One region of the Rhodococcus sp. C26F genome, then DNA from elsewhere that is predicted to be linked to it. Evidence: predicted binding sites of a transcription regulator. Region 1 holds the regulator's gene; the other holds the start of a gene.
What was found. Region 1 encodes HspR, which represses chaperone genes until heat shock. Its sites were predicted from a motif close to ANNTGAGTNNNNNNNACTCANNT; they were not measured.

Region 1 (3,325 bases):
CGAGTCCGGCACAGAGTAAGAACAAGAAGACGCGAGAGGAGGAGACGCCCGGTGAGCCAGCGGGAGTGGATCGAGAAGGACTTCTACAAGGACCTGGGCGTCTCCCCCGACGCAACGCAGGACGAGATCAAGAAGGCCTACCGGAAACTGGCGCGGGACCTGCATCCCGATGCCAACCACGGTGACGAGAAGGCCGAAGAGCGCTTCAAGGCCGTCAGCGAGGCCAACGCCGTCCTGTCGGATCCTGCCAAGCGCAAGGAATACGACGAGACCCGGCGCATGTTCGCCTCCGGCGGTTTCCCCGGCGGCGGTGGCTTCCGTCCCGGCGCCGGCGGTTTCACGGCTGGTACCGGAGCGACCTTCGACATCGGCGACCTGTTCGGCGGTGGTGGCGGCGACGGTGGTCTCGGCGACCTGTTCGGCGGCCTGTTCAACCGCGCCGGTGGGACGGCGCCGACGAGCGGCCGGTCGCGTCCGCGCCGCGGATCCGATGTCGAGACCGAGACGACACTCGACTTCCGCGACGCCGTTCAGGGCGTCACGGTCCCCCTGCGGATGACCAGCCCGGCGCCGTGCACCACCTGCCACGGCAGCGGTGCCCAACCGGGAACGAGCCCGCGGGTCTGTCCGAACTGCAACGGAAGCGGTGTGGTCTCCCGCAATCAGGGTGCGTTCGGTTTCTCCGAACCGTGCGACGACTGCCGGGGCAGCGGATCGATCATCGACAACCCCTGCACCGACTGCCGCGGCACCGGTGTGCAGAACCGCACCCGCACCATCACGGTGCGGGTCCCCGCAGGCATCAAGGACGGTTCGCGTATCCGCCTCGCCGGTCAGGGTGAGGCCGGTCTGCGCGGCGCCCCCTCCGGCGACCTGTTCGTGACGGTGCACGTGCGCCCCGACCGGGTGTTCGGGCGTGAGGGCGACGATCTGACCCTCGTGCTGCCCGTCAGCTACGGCGAACTCGTCCTCGGTGGCACCGTCTCGGTGCCGACCCTCGACGGCCGCGTCGGGCTGAAGATCCCGCCGGGAACGGTCGACGGCCGGGTCCTGCGGGTCCGCGGACGCGGCGTCCCCAAGCGCGGGGGCGGCGCCGGTGATCTTCTCGTCACGGTGAAGGTCGCGATCCCGCAGAATCTCGACGAGAAGGCGACGGAAGCGCTGCACAACTATCTTCGTGCAGAAGAGGCAAGCGGTTTCGATCCTCGAGAGGGATGGGCAGGTGCGTGATGAGCGAGACGAGAATGCCACGGGATCTGTCACCGGACCCCGATGCGCGCGTCTACGTTATCTCGGTGGCAGCAGAACTCGCCGGGATGCATGCGCAGACGCTGCGTAACTACGATCGGCTCGGACTCGTCACACCGCACCGCACCAGCGGCGGTGGCCGCCGGTACTCGCCGCGCGACGTCGAACTGCTGCGCGAAGTACAGCGCCTCTCCCAGGACGAAGGTGTCAACCTCGCCGGGATCAAGCGGATCATAGAGCTGACCAACCAGGTCGAGGCGCTGCAGCAGCGCGTCGCCGAACTCCACGCCGAGGTCGCCCAGTTGCGTTCGACGCGCGGCGATCTGGTGCCGATTCCGCGCAGCAACGCCCTCGTGGTGTGGAAGCCGCGCAATAGGCGGGACTGACCGCACCGCGGTCGAGCGTGACTGACCGCACCGCGGTCGAGCGCGACTGATCGGACGATTTTCTCCCGTACAGCGAGATGATCGTGTCGCGACCCTTCGCAATCTGCCTAGTGTGGCGTGTTCCACACGAACGGTCGACGGAAGGCAGCAGTCATGGCGGAGTGGGCGGAAGAATGCGACGTCCTTGTGGTCGGGTCGGGAGCCGGAGGCGCCTGCGGTGCGTATACCGCCGCCCGCGAGGGACTCTCGGTGATCCTCGTCGAGGCGTCCGAGTACTTCGGCGGCACCACGGCGTATTCCGGTGGCGGGGGCGTCTGGTTTCCCACCAACGCGGTCTTGCAGCGTGCCGGTGACGACGACACCATCGAGGATGCGCTGACCTACTACCACGCGGTCGTCGGCGATCGGACGCCTCGTGAACTGCAGGAGGCCTACGTCCGCGGCGGCGCTCCACTGATCGACTATCTCGAGGCCGACGACGACCTCGAGTTCATGGTCTACCCGTGGCCCGACTACTTCGGCAAGGCGCCCAAGGCCCGGGCCGATGGCCGTCACATCGTCCCGTCGCCCCTGCCCATCGCCGATGATCCCGAACTCAACGAGTCGATCCGCGGGCCGTTGGGCCGTGAACGCAACGGGGACCCGCTTCCCGATATGTTGATCGGCGGTCGTGCCCTCATCGGCCGCTTCCTCATCGCCATGCGCAAGTACCCGAACGTTCGGCTGTACCGGAACACACCGCTCGAGGAACTGATCGTCGAAGACGGTGTGGTGGTGGGCGCGATCGTCGAGAACGGCGGTGAGCGACGGACGATCCGCGCGCGCAAGGGCGTCGTCCTCGCAGCCGGCGGTTTCGATCAGAACGACGAGATGCGCAGCAAGTACGGCGTTCCGGGCGCCGCACGGGATTCCATGGGTCCGTGGTCGAATCTGGGCAAGGCACACCAGGCGGGCATTGCCGTGGGCGCCGATGTGGATCTGATGGGTGAGGCCTGGTGGTCGCCGGGTCTGACCCATCCGGACGGACGTTCGGCGTTCGCGCTGTGCTTCACCGGGGGCATCTTCGTCGATCAGGAGGGCAAGCGGTTCACGAACGAGTACGCGCCCTACGACCGACTGGGTCGTGACGTCATCGCCCGCATGGAGCGTGATGAGATGACCTTGCCGTTCTGGATGATCTACGACGACCGGAACGGTGGGGTCCCGCCGGTCGGGGCGACGAACGTGCCGCTCGTCGAGACCGAGAAGTATGTCGATGCGGGACTGTGGAAGACCGCCGACACCCTCGAGGAACTCGCCGAGCAGATCGGTGTGCCCGCCGAATCCCTGAAAGCGACCGTCGCGCGGTGGAACGAGCTGGCCGCGAAGGGAGTCGACGAGGACTTCGGTCGCGGGGACGAACCCTACGATCTCGCCTTCACCGGCGGCGGGTCCGCGCTGGTCCCGATCGAGCAGGGCCCCTTCCACGCGGCGCAGTTCGGTATCTCCGATCTCGGCACCAAGGGCGGTCTGCGGACCGACACCGTCGGCCGCGTGCTCGACAGCGAGGGTGCTCCGATCCCCGGTCTGTACGCGGCGGGCAACACGATGGCCGCACCGAGCGGCACCGTCTACCCCGGCGGTGGCAACCCGATCGGCGCGAGCGCGTTGTTCGCGCACCTGTCAGTAATGGACGCGGCGGGACGCTGACA
Region 2 (6,843 bases), on a different contig from region 1:
ACTGCCGGTCGCCACGGCGGTCGCTCCGACCTCGAGGTTGTCGGCGGTGTTGCCGGTCAGGGTGATGATCTCGGTGTCGGGGGTGAGGACGACGGTGACCGTCGAACCACCGATGACGCCGAGGGTGATGCTGCCGCCGTCGTTGGCGGTGATCGTGCCCACGACCGCGCCCGCGTCGCCCATGACCTCGCCGAGTCCGCCGGGGATCCGGTCGAGCGGCAGTCCCGGTGTGGTCGGTTCGGGTGCCGGCGGGAGAGTCGCCGTCGGCGGGGGCGCGACGGTGGCCGGGGCGCGATCCGACGCGACCCGCGAGGTGGAGTCGTCGGGCCGGCTGAGCAGGAACCCGATGGTGCCGCCGAGCGCGATGAGGACCACCGCGGCGAGCGCGATCAGTCCCCAGCGCGGGCCGCGCGGCTTCCCGGCATCCGTGCCGGGCACCGGACCCGTGGGTGGCTGCCCGGGGATTCCGTGCCCCCGCGTTCCCGGTCCCGGGTTCATCGCCGTCTGCGGGTTACCGGGGTCGTATCCGGGGAGCACCTGTGTGGGCTGATAGCCGTGCGGGGGCGGGTAGCCCGGCTGAGGCGGATACGGCTGTTGCGACGGAGGACCCTGGGGGGACGGATAAGCCTGGGTGGGCTGGTACTCGCTCCCCTGCGCGCCCCACTGCTCGTAGCGGGTGTACGCGACCGTCGGGTTGGTGACCGGCCGTCCGTACGCCTCGGTCGGGTCGTCGGTGTGCAGCACGCGGGTCGCGTCGTCGTCCGTCCCGTTCGACGACTCGTCGAGTGCGTAGGCCCGTTCCTGCGGGGTGCGCGGATCCTGGGGATTCTTCATAGCGCCTTCCAGAGTAGGCGCGCGCGGCCCCGGCGGCTCCTGCCACCGAGGCCGCGCACCGGTGCCGTCAGGCGCTGATCACGAGGTGGTCGCCGTCCTCGCTGACGCCCACGTGGACGGTGTCTCCGTCCTTGATCTCACCGGCGAGCAGCTTCTTGGCGAGCTGGTCGCCGACCGCCTGCTGGATCAGGCGGCGCAACGGACGTGCACCGTACTGCGGGTCGTAGCCGCGCACCGCCAGCCAGAACCGCGCGGTGTTCGAGACGTCCAACGTCAGTCGCCGCGCCGACATGCGGTCGGCGAACTGGTCGAGCTGGATGTCGACGATCTTCTCGAGCTGCTCCTCCGAGAGCGGGTCGAAGATCACGACGTCGTCGAGCCGGTTGATGAACTCCGGCTTGAACGCCGCCCGCACCGCCGCCATGATGTGCTCCCGATCGCCGCCCGCACCGAGGTTCGACGTGAGGATCAGGATGGTGTTGCGGAAGTCGACCGTGCGGCCCTGGCCGTCGGTGAGACGACCGTCGTCGAGCACCTGCAGCAGCGTGTCGAAGACGTCCGGGTGTGCCTTCTCGACCTCGTCGAACAGCACCACCGTGTAGGGGCGACGCCGCACGGCCTCGGTCAGCTGACCGCCGGCCTCATAGCCGACGTAGCCCGGAGGCGCACCGACGAGGCGTGCCACCGAGTGCTTCTCGCTGTACTCGGACATGTCGATCCGCACCATGGCGCGTTCGTCGTCGAACAGGAAGTCGGCGAGCGCCTTCGCCAGCTCCGTCTTGCCGACACCGGTCGGGCCGAGGAACAGGAAGGACCCCGTCGGACGGTTCGGGTCGGCGACACCGGCACGTGCACGACGCACCGCGTCGGAGACGGCCTGCACCGCGACGTCCTGGCCGACGACCCGCTTGCGCAGTTCGTCCTCCATCCGCAGCAACTTGGCGGTCTCGCCCTCGAGCATGCGGCCGGCGGGGATGCCGGTCCATGCCGCGACGACGTCGGCGACGTCGTCCGGGCCGACCTCCTCCTTGAGCATCAGGTCGCCACCGGCGGTGGTACCCGACGCGGCGGCTGCCGCCTCGAGCTTCTTCTCCAGCTCGGGGATGCGGCCGTAGCGCAGCTCGGCGGCCTTGCCGAGGTCGCCGTCGCGTTCGGCGCGTTCCTCCTCACCGCGCAGGGATTCGAGCTGTTCCTTGATCTCCCGCACGGAGTCGATCGCGGTCTTCTCGTTCTGCCAGCGCGTGGTGAGCTGGTTGAGCTTCTCCCGCTCGTCGGCGAGTTCGGCGCGCAGCTTCTCGAGGCGTTCCTTCGAGGCCTCGTCGCTCTCCTTCTGCAACGCCATCTCCTCGATCTCGAGGCGACGGACGATGCGTTCGACGGTGTCGATCTCCTCGGGACGCGAGTCGATCTCCATCCGCAGGCGCGAGGCTGCCTCGTCGACGAGGTCGATCGCCTTGTCGGGTAGGAAGCGCGAGGTGATGTACCGGTCGGACAGCGTCGCCGCCGCGACGAGCGCGGAGTCGGTGATGCGCACGCCGTGGTGCACCTCGTAGCGCTCCTTGAGGCCGCGCAGGATGCCGACGGTGTCCTCGACACTCGGCTCCCCCACCAGGACCTGCTGGAAACGACGTTCGAGAGCCGCGTCCTTCTCGATGTACTTGCGGTACTCGTCGAGGGTCGTGGCACCGACCAGCCGCAGCTCACCGCGGGCGAGCATCGGCTTGATCATGTTGCCGGCGTCCATCGCCGACTCGCCTGTCGCGCCGGCACCGACGATGGTGTGGAGCTCGTCGATGAAGGTGATGATCTGCCCGGCCGATTCCTTGATCTCGTCGAGCACGGCCTTGAGGCGTTCCTCGAACTCGCCGCGGTACTTCGCGCCCGCGACCATCGAGCCGAGGTCGAGCGAGATGACGGTCTTTCCGCGCAGCGACTCGGGCACGTCCCCGGCGACGATGCGCTGGGCGAGGCCCTCGACGATGGCGGTCTTGCCGACACCGGGCTCACCGATGAGGACCGGGTTGTTCTTGGTCCTGCGGGAGAGCACCTGGACGACACGGCGGATCTCGTTGTCGCGACCGATGACCGGGTCGAGCTTGCCTTCGCGCGCCCGCGCCGTCAGATCGGTGGAGTACTTCTCCAGGGCCTGATAGCTGGCCTCGGGATCGGCGGAGGTCACGCGGCGGTTGCCGCGGACGGTCGTGAAGGCGTCGCGCAGGGCGGCCGGCGTCGCGCCGTGCCCGGCGAGGAGCTTCGCGACATCGGAGTCGCCACCGGCGAGGCCGACGAGGACGTGCTCGGTGGAGACGAATTCGTCGGTGAGTTCGGTGGCGAGTTTCTGCGCCGCGGTCATGGCCGCGATCGCCTCACGCCCGAGCTGTGGCGTGGTGGTCGCACCACTGGTCTGCGGAAGACGACGGACGAGGTCCTCGGCTTCCCTGCGGACCGCGGCCGGGTCGACGCCCACCGCTTCGAGCAGCGGGCCGGCGATGCCGTCGGTTTGGTCGAGCAGTGCCACGAGCAGGTGTGCCGGACGGATCTCCGGGTTGCCCGCAGCGGACGCCGACTGAAGTGCAGCGGTGAGTGCGGCCTGGGTCTTGGTCGTCGGATTGAACGAGTCCACTGCGCGCCCCTTTCTTTCTCGGTGCACCCCACGCGCAGGCGAGTGCCCCATGTCGATTCTGCAGCCGATTCCCTGCATCGGGCAGGTCTCGGTGATGTCGAATTTTTCAACGGATCATAAGTTGAGTTTGTTCCACTCAACTTTCCTGAGTGTAGTGACTCTGCTCACAAACCGCTCGCAGGTTGTGACGGACCCGGCGGTCAGTGGCCGGGCGCCCTGCAACCGACTACAGTGGCGGCGTTCGCGCAGCACGGATACAGGGAGGATGGCGTGGAGGCTTTCGCCATCGCCCGGGTTCAGCTCAGCTTCGCGTCGATCATCGCCACCCCCACCGGAGCCGAACGGTTCGCGACGGCGTTCTACAACGCCATGTGGAGCGAGTCCACCGGCATCCGCTCACTGTTCCCCGCCGGCATGGAGTCGATGCGGCAGCGGTTCGCGACCGCGGTCGGCTGGGTCGTTGCCCGCCTCCACGAGCCGGGCACCGTCGACAGGTTCCTCGCCCAGCTCGCGCGCGACCACCGTAAGTACGGGGTCGAGCCGCTGCACTACCGCGTCGCGGGCAACGCACTGCTCGCCGCGGTCCGCGAATGCACTCCCCTGATCCTGTGGACGGCCGCGCTCGAGCGCACCTGGGCCGAGGTCGTCGACGGGGTGGTCGAAACGATGACGACCGCCGCGGCCACCGACGACCTGCCTGCCTCGTGGGGCGCCACCGTCGTCGGCCACGAACGCGTGCTCCCCGATCTGGCGATCATCCGGCTCGAGGCCGACAGCCCGATCCCCTATTACGCGGGCCAGTACATGAGCGTGCAGATCCCGCAGCGCCCACACATGTGGCGGTACCTGTCCGCGGCGATCCCCCCGAATCCGTACGGGCAGATCGAATTCCACGTCCGACGGGTCTCCACCGGATGGGTGAGCCCTGCGCTCGTCGGCGAGACCGCCGTCGGCGACCGATGGACGATCGGCCCACCGCTCGGTGGCCTGCACGTCGACCGCGAGAGCGGTCAGGACGTGCTGATGATCGCGTCCGGCACCGGCCTCGCCCCCATGCGCGCCCAGATCATGGAGATGGCGATGCGCGGCGACAACCCGCGCGTCCACCTGTTCTACGGCGGCAAGTATCCGTGCGACCTGTACGACCTCGAGACGCTGTGGCAGATCGCCACGACCAACCCGTGGCTGACCATCGTGCCGGTGCTCGAGGAGAAGGAGAATCCTTGGTGGCACCCGGTTCCCGTGAAGGAACCGCCCACCGGCCTCAATCGGCCGATGTACGGCAAGCTCGGTAAGGTCGCCGGGCAGTTCGGCACGTGGGCCGACCGTCAGATCCAGATCGCCGGGTCGCCGTCTATGATCCGCACGACGCTGTACGCGCTGTCGGCGGCAGGCACCCCGCGTCAGAACATCAGCTTCGACCCGCTCTGATCTGCTTGCGCAGCTTCCGTGCTGCGAGAACGTTCCGCGTAAGCGAGATCGGGTTCGGTGGCACCCATCCCGCCTGCTTCGCCATTCCGAGGTCGTCGCGCACGGCCCAGTGCTCGACGATCTTGCCGTCGGCCACCCGCATCCAATGGGCCTGACGCACCGTGAAACTCTTTCCCGTCGGCGCGAACACCTGATCGACGCGGCCCTGCTCGTCGTAGGTGGCGAAGGGTCCTTCGTGTCGCGCCGACATGACGGTGTCGAGGACGACGAGATCGTCCTGCTCCACGACGTTCTTCACCTCGAACTTCAGATCTGCGAAGGCGTCACGCAACCACAGTGCAGTCGCGAAGAAACCGTCGGGTCCGTGGGCTCTGGTGGGAGGCGGTTCACTCTTTGCTTCGCAGTTGACCGCGTCCGCGGACAGCACCTCGTCGAAAACGCTGCGATCACCGTCGGCCATCATCATCAGAGCCCGCACGGCGAGAGATTTCTTCTCCTCGGATCCGAGTTCCGGAGTGGACGCCGGAGTGGAATGTTCGATCTTCACGGCACTTCTCCTGCCTGTGAAACGAGACGATCGACCCCCGGTTCGAGTATGAACCGGCCGGTCCGGAAGTCAACGCCGCAGGGGAAGCGAACCGGTGGCTACATCCGCTGCGCCGCGACCGCCCGCGCGAACTCCGGATGCGCCTGCGAGATGACGAGTTCCGAACCGTCCTCGGCCACGGACATTCCCAGAGAGGCCCGCTTCGGCTCGAGCACCCGCAGGGCGACGTAGATCGGGAGGAACGACAGACCGAAGACACTGAGCAGCGCCAGACCGTAGATCTTGGGAGCGCCCTGCACGAGCGCGAACACCAGCGCGAGGAAGATGACGCCGAGGACCGTGCAGGTCGCGGCGGCGGCGATCTGCCAGCGCGTGCGGACGGCGACGCAGCGAGCGCACACGGGCCAGTCCACCGCGGCGACCTGCACCGTGTAGGCGGCCTCGATCGCCGAACCGAACCGGTTCGATCCCTGGCGGGGCTCCGATGCGTCGGCCGCGACCGTCACCCGGACACGTCCGGTCTCGGGCTCTCCGTGGCGCGGGCAGATCGGGGGGATGGGATCGATCGGTCGCATCGAACCGTCTCCGAGCGTGCTCGTCGCTCCCGAGCCCGGATATTCGACTGCCAACCGCACCTCGACCCGCTGGGCGTCCCCGTTCACCATGCGAGGGAGTATGTCAGCACGACCCGGGCAGTGAAAGACCGGCTGCGCCTGACCGGTACTCGTACGGTCGCGCGGGTACCGAAGGAGCCTCTACGTGCTCGTTCCCGAAAGCGCGCACGACCTTTCGGGCAGGCGTCGGCGACGTCGTGGCACGAACCGCACCCGCGGTAGCGGAACGACGAAGAGTGATGTAACGCAGATCACACTTCGTGCGATGATCCATCATCAGCCACACACAGAGGAACGGACATGAGCAGGATTCACGTGTGGCTCGCGATGATCGTCGTCATCGCGGGGATCGGGCTGACCGGCCCGACCGCGTCGGCCGCAACGCCCTATTGCGGCATCCACTGGGGTTCGCTGGACAAGGTGAACCCGACGATGGTCGCCTCACCGTTCACCGCCGTGCGGGCGGGACGGCACGAGTGCTTCGACCGGATCGTCGTCGATCTCGCCGGGCCGGCCGCGGGCTACCGCGTCGGCTACGTCCCTGCCGTCCACGAGGACGGATCGGGGTTCGAGGTCCCGCTGCGCGGAGGCGCCTACCTCCAGGTGGTCGTCCTCGCGCCCGCCTACTACGTACCGGCGAACCGGCGCGAGGTCGTCGACGTGAGCGGGTACCGGACTCTGCGGCAGGTGGCGTGGGCCAACAGTTTCGAAGGCCAGACCACCCTCGGGGTCGGGGTACGGGCCCGGCTGCCGTTCCGGGTGTTCACCCTCGACGGTCCCGGTAGCGGTTCACG

Region 2: the regulator HspR is predicted to act here: its motif matches at 3,577-3,599, upstream of clpB (ATP-dependent chaperone ClpB).

The regions. Positions count from the first base shown of each region.
Region 1 is NZ_JBKFBA010000096.1:45-3,369, reverse strand. It holds gene dnaJ (molecular chaperone DnaJ) at 52-1,230, shown strand; gene ACLBYD_RS30475 (heat shock protein transcriptional repressor HspR) at 1,230-1,634, shown strand; gene ACLBYD_RS30470 (FAD-binding protein) at 1,788-3,323, shown strand.
Region 2 is NZ_JBKFBA010000017.1:90,719-97,561, forward strand. It holds gene ACLBYD_RS17885 (hypothetical protein) at 1-834, opposite strand, end outside; gene clpB (ATP-dependent chaperone ClpB) at 902-3,457, opposite strand; gene ACLBYD_RS17895 (FAD-binding oxidoreductase) at 3,728-4,888, shown strand; gene ACLBYD_RS17900 (ester cyclase) at 4,869-5,435, opposite strand; gene ACLBYD_RS17905 (hypothetical protein) at 5,534-6,100, opposite strand; gene ACLBYD_RS17910 (AMIN-like domain-containing (lipo)protein) at 6,350-6,843, shown strand, end outside.